2 regions of the Paenibacillus sp. FSL R7-0026 genome follow, and region 1 is predicted to be linked to the other one. Evidence: riboswitches for the same ligand, from Rfam matches in the RefSeq annotation. Region 1 holds a riboswitch; the other holds the start of a gene.
What was found. Region 1 has a riboswitch for cyclic di-AMP ahead of MKY44_RS00150 (3D domain-containing protein). Riboswitches for the same ligand answer to the same signal wherever they lie in the genome.

Region 1 (3,129 bases):
CGATTTTGTTCAGTATATTTTGATCGATCAGAAAGTTCTGACCCAGACTTTTCTTGAATGAGAATCCGTGTCTTTGAATAATCTCTTTGGTTCGCTTGGGCGTTGCAATTTCTATCTTCTCTTCCATGTCCTTCATATGCTCACAATCCTTCACGTTCAATTTGCGCTAATGCTGTAGAGAACTCTTCCCGTGTAATCTGAAATACACTGAGACGTTTGTGGAACTGCTTCCCGTTACAATAACCGATGCCCAGCAGATTGCCCATCTCCATGCGACGTGCAGCTGCCTGCGGATGCACGATAAGTCCTGCCGCGATCAGGTCCTCCCAATCGATCAGGCTCGGAGCACCTTCGTATGAAGTATGTACGCGCGCCAGAGCATGACGGATCGCCTCCGGTGAGGCATTCTCCACCCCAATGTCCCCTTTGCGCGTTGCATCGGCTTCCGGAATAAAGGCATGTTTGCAGCCTGGCACCTTATTCGCAATAATTTTTCGAATGCGTTCGCCAGCATGATCCGGATCTGTCAGTACAATGACTCCCCGTCTCTCTTGAGCAAGCGCAATCCGCTTCAGAATGCGTTGGTTGATGGCTGATCCACCTGTTTCTATGGTATCGGCTTCCACGGCCCGACGGATAGCTACCGTATCGTCACGGCCTTCCACCACAATGACTTCTTTTATCATGTTCCATTTCTTCCTTTCTAACGCAAAAAGAAGAGGAATATCCTCTTCTCTGCCAAACGGCGGGGGAGACTAAATTCAGACTCCTCCGCCGCATATTCCGCATGAATCATTCATGCAACTATTTTATAGCATTCCCATTTCAAAGTAAAACGATTTTAGTTCGCTTCCGGCTTCACCGGACCGATCACGTAGACCGTCTTGCCTTTCTTACGTCCAAAATTCAGGGCATGCTTCACACTGTCATAATATACATCAATTTTGTTGCCTTTAATGGCACCGCCTGTATCTTCCGCACGACGGAATCCCAGACCTTCGATATATACCCACCAGCCAATTGGAATGACTTTGGGATCAACCGCAATGGTGCGCCCTTCCGTTACACGAGTACCGGAAGCTGTTTTAGTTCCAATGCCAGGCTCTTCGGAAGAGTAGGCAGTCATGGATACATTTTTAAGTACTTTGGAGTATTTAAAAGAAGTCCCGGATACGGTAATCACTTTGCTGCCCGAGGCAGATGTTTTCTTCGAGTTCGTTGTTGTAGCCTTTTTGGTTGTTGACGTTTGAGCCGATACGGTCTGAATCTCAGGTTCTTTCACGACCGGTTTTGCTTTGGTGCCAACAGCGATCACTTTATCTACACGATTATTCGCGACAGATTTGCCGACCATTTTTTTGGAGACCAATTCTCCATCCTGAAATACCTTTTCGATATGCTGCACAATTGTGCCTTCTTTGCCGTTCACAACGACACGGTTATCCCCTTTGTACAAGCTAGGGTCAGCCGTTTTAATGACTTTGTAAGCGATCGGTTGCTCTACTTCCACTGTACGCTTTGTTACGCGCACTACACGGATCTTCATCTCCGCTTTGATCGCAGTTCCAAGCGCCGGATACACTTTATCATTACTTTCAACTTGAATACCTGATTTTTGAATTGCATCTTCTACCGATGAATCGGTTGTATACAGAGTCTTGGTGTCTCCGTCTGCCGTAATGTTAACTGGAACGGCCCGCTCAATAACGATTCGGTCTCCATCTGTAATCGCCCCATTCATGGACATGGATACCTTATCGTGAGGGCTGACTGTGATCGACTGCTCCTCCAGCATTTCCTGAAGCATTCCTGTACGAGTCTCTACCACCTGAGCTTTGCCATCAATAACCAGTGAAATTTGTTTCCCGGCCTGACCGTAAACGACTAACAAGATCATGATTGTAAGCGCAATTGAGAAAATCGCGATCAATGCCATTTGACGCATGTTCTCATGCTTCCACCGCAACGCGAAAGACTTACTGGATGATCGTGACTCATGGGTCTCTTCTGGTTGGAATGTGCCCACTTCTCCGTCCTCCTTCATAGCCTCGCCGTCTAAAGTAATGCATGATGTCTTTGACGTGACTATACCAAATTTTCTACAGAACACAGATCGGACCAACATAATCCGGTTCTGCACCATGAATCAATCTTCGCAACATGATGTCATCCTCCTGAATACCTACCGTATGATGACAATATTTCTTTTATTCAAAAACAAAAAAGCCAAAGAAAGAGTGTAAGAGGAACTCTTTCGTGGCTTCCGAATGATTTTGAATATCGGAAATTCATGCACGAGGTTGCCTCTCTTTTTCCGCTTGCGAGGTTAGCTGTCGGGTTCGGGCGAAAGAGAGCCGCCCTATCTTGGGTCACCCGCTCATGGCGGACGCCCTTGAATTCACCCCGAGACCCAAAGAAGAAATCAAATACGGCTTCGCAGTTCCCTTCGCTGCTTTTGGGTCAGCGAACGTTGCGCATCGGCCAAATACACCGATGTTTAAGCCCTATTGGTTCCCCCGCTCTCCGATAACGGAGACTCAGCGAGACTGATTCATGAAAGTAATGTTGTTTCATCGGAAAGTGTCCCTTTGTTCATCCCCCGAACATCTGTCCAATTTTCCGCACAACAATTCACTGAAAAGATGATATCCTGTTTTGATGCATGTTGTAAAGCGTTGATCAAGTACGTTTTTCTGAATATTTGGTTAAAATATTGTAATATTCTTGATTTATTTGGATCAAAGGGCAAATTACCTCCGCTTACCTGCCTTTTTCACCTCATTTGCTCGTTTTTTTAACGAATCCCAAATCGTTCCATGGCATTTTTGGTTGTTATTGCAGCAATTTCCTCCACCGAAATGCCTTTAATTTCCGCAGCTGCCTCTGCAACCAGACGTACATGCGCTGTCTCATTTCGCTTCCCACGATAAGGGTGAGGTGTCAAATATGGAGCATCTGTTTCAATGAAAAATCGGTCCATAGGAACCTTCTCCAGCACCTCTTTGGGCTGCTTTGCATTTTTGAATGTGATCGGTCCTCCGAAAGAGAGATGGAAGCCCATATCGAGACAACTTTTTGCTGTTTCCCAGCTGCCCGAGAACGAGTGCATCACACCACCAACTTCGCCAG
Region 2 (3,129 bases), 1.9 Mb from region 1:
CATTGAAAGTGGTTACCACTGGATCGGAAGGACCGAATATTGACAGCGTTAATGTTACCGCAGCACAATAAACGTTCCGTATGGCTGATGGAAGACATTTGCTGTACATGCAGCTAAGCACTAACCTCTTGGATACTAAATCTAGTGTTAGTGTTATATCAAAAAATGCAAAAAAAGACTCCTTAAGTGTTAGCTTAAGGAGTCTTTTTTTAGATGCGGTCGAGAGGACTCGAACCTCCACGGGGGTTAGCCCACACGGACCTGAACCGTGCGCGTCTGCCAATTCCGCCACGACCGCATATTGTATCTCCGTCATCAATATCGGCGACAAGAAATAATATATCATGCGGAATCTATCATGTCAACACTGAAAATAATAACAATAAAGCCCGAACCAGACGTCCGTGTCGATTCGGGCTCTACCTTTAACTGCTGCTAATAGTTTGGTTCATTAAAACGGAAGCATACTTCAAATTACAGCTTGGAAGGCCAGTTACCATACCATGCATAACCACCTCTTCTTTCTTTATCAATATCACTTAATTTGTATTTAACTACCCCGTCACGACCAATAAAGATTGGTTTGTCCGTTCCTATCTCATAGAAGCGTGCCCAAATTGGTGCAGCTTTGGAATCAGCGATAATTTTACTATCTCCATTAGCTCTTTCATACTTGTAACCCGTAATTTTTACCTTGTTAAACCAAGCCTCCGCTCCTTTAATAGATGCGGTAATTTTAGCGTTAGCAGGTCTGGTTTTCAGGAATTTAACAATCGTTACACTCTCTCCAGCTGTCAGCGATGGCACTTCGTAGATTCTTGCGCTCGCTGGTTTAAGGGAACTGGAATCATGTTGTTGTCCCCATCCTGTCAGCTTACCGCCTGAAACGACTTGTGTATTCAGAATCGCCTCCACACCTTTGGCAACTGAATTTTTACTGCGATTAGCAAGTGTACTATCAATAAACGAGAAATCACCTTTGCGTGCTGCTACTTCATCGAGCATGATCATTACATTAATCATGGCATCATCATTGTAGGTAATATGCTTGTGATATCCGGAGCTTTGATAGACCTGTGGCCATCCGCCATTTGAATACTGCATATTGATCAAAAAGTTAATTCCTTTGATTGCAGCTGTGGAGTAACGCGGATCATTCGTCTTTTTAAATTCCTTCGCCAATCTTCTAATTTCTAAGTATGTAGCCTTGTTGTCTATCGTGGACTTTGCCCACTCCCCACTTGTCTGTTTATAATCTTTTCTCCAACCTCCATCCGGCAGCTGGTTCTTCAAAATATCAGAAATACTCGCTGTTGTACCTGATGCATCCGCAGCAGATACCGTCCCTACAGGAAGAACTGCCATTCCAACTGCTGAGAACACCATCGTACATGCCAGGACAAAAGTAACTAATTTCTTCGCTTTCAAATGTAACACTCTCCTATGTTCGTTTTTATAAATCTTCCACTTCTACTTTATCTATGATACGCGTCCCTAAACCTCCTTTATTTGTATTTATCGCATAATAAAATCATTTTAAATCCAATATGTGGATTGGATAATCAGATAATATGCAAAAAATCGATTTTTGTCAATATATGCAACTTAATGAATATAATCTCTATAATTCTACATAACGGAATAGTTCTTTTAACTCATGATAAACCTATCTATTTATCCAAATTCGTCTTAAACGAATCAATAATGACGTTTTTGTCATGAATGATACCCAAACTTGATCCCTTTTTTCATATAAAAACCTTAATTCCGCTAACATTGAGGTATTAAGAAAGGGTTTAAATGGGTTTGACAATTACGCATTTATGCAATATAGTTTCAAATAGTTACAAAAACTTAATTATTCATTGCCGAGTTTCATGTTTGAAAACGGGGGAACCAATTTGGGTGAATTATTCTTATACATAGGAAATATAGGGAACCTTCTACCGAACCCTTAGCTAACTCCGTAGGCATCGAAGGGAGAACATTGATTTTGAAAAAACTGATTATCTCCATTTTTGGAGCAGCTGTATTATTTACATCCGGGGCAACAAGCACAGAGGCAAGCAGTATCAACTCCGTAGTGAACAACATGACAGGTATTCCTTACAAATGGGGTGGCACGACTGTAGCCGGCTTCGACTGTTCTGGTTTTATGAGATATCTTTTCAACAAATACAGCATTGAATTGCCACGTACTTCTCAGCAGCAAGCCAAAACAGGTACGCCTGTATCCAAGAGCAATGTTCGGACAGGTGATCTGGTGTTCTTTAATACAACAGGCAAAGGCATTTCACATACAGGTGTATATATTGGCGGCGGACAATTCGCTCATGCCTCCAGCAGTAAAGGTGTAAGCATCACGAAGTTATCGAATCCATACTTCAATGACCGCTATGTAACAGCACGTCGGGTAACTGGACAGTTTATGTATGATAAAATGTTAGGTAAAATGTAATTCACATACAAAAAGGCATCGGTTATTAACCGGATGCCTTTTTTGTACTTAAAAATGTATGTTGCATTGCTTACTAATGCAGCGCCTTCTGCACTCGCATCGCACCCTGAGACAGGGCATGTCCTCCTCCAACAGCTCCGGCCACCGCAACGGTCTCCATAATCTCCTGATCTGTTGCTCCCTTGGCACGGGCTTCTTCTACATGGTAGAAGGTACATACTTCATTGTTGGCGAATAATCCAATGCCAAGTGCAATTAGCTGTTTTGTCTTTGCATCAATCACGCCAGGTTGGAAACATTCTCCGGTAAACTCATGATACGACTTCACCACACCTGGCAGTACATCGCTTAATGCTCCAATCTGATCCTTGTAGGCATGAACTTTATCATTCATCAATGTCATGGCTTGTAGCACACCCTCTCGGCTATAGTTACAGATCTTCCCTCACTGTACCTATCTTCTCTCCCGAGTGAGTCAATTATGCCAAGAAATCATGGTAATTCCAAACATTTAACTCTCATGGCTCTGCCATAATTATAAGCTGTTACTCACTAAGTGGACTCTGGCGCGGCTCGCTGAACAGCTGATAGCGGTAACCTCGATCCAGCTTAACGACACGTCGATTCTGACGACGGATAAGTACCTGCTCGCCATCCCAGGCAACCACAAT

Region 2: linked by a shared signal. The riboswitch ahead of MKY44_RS08950 (C40 family peptidase) and the one ahead of MKY44_RS00150 (3D domain-containing protein) in region 1 are both predicted to bind cyclic di-AMP.

The regions. Positions count from the first base shown of each region.
Region 1 covers NZ_JBBORG010000001.1:32,493-35,621, reverse strand. The annotation lists gene rsmA (16S rRNA (adenine(1518)-N(6)/adenine(1519)-N(6))-dimethyltransferase RsmA) at 1-136, opposite strand, end outside; gene rnmV (ribonuclease M5) at 141-686, opposite strand; gene MKY44_RS00150 (3D domain-containing protein) at 842-2,026, opposite strand; cyclic di-AMP (ydaO/yuaA leader) riboswitch at 2,300-2,553, opposite strand; gene MKY44_RS00145 (TatD family hydrolase) at 2,795-3,129, opposite strand, start outside.
Region 2 covers NZ_JBBORG010000001.1:1,928,335-1,931,463, reverse strand. The annotation lists gene MKY44_RS08965 (carbohydrate-binding protein) at 1-71, shown strand, start outside; tRNA gene MKY44_RS08960 (tRNA-Leu) at 215-298, opposite strand; gene pelA (pectate lyase) at 475-1,437, opposite strand; cyclic di-AMP (ydaO/yuaA leader) riboswitch at 1,857-1,988, shown strand; gene MKY44_RS08950 (C40 family peptidase) at 1,994-2,458, shown strand; gene MKY44_RS08945 (carboxymuconolactone decarboxylase family protein) at 2,532-2,861, opposite strand; gene MKY44_RS08940 (hypothetical protein) at 3,004-3,129, opposite strand, start outside.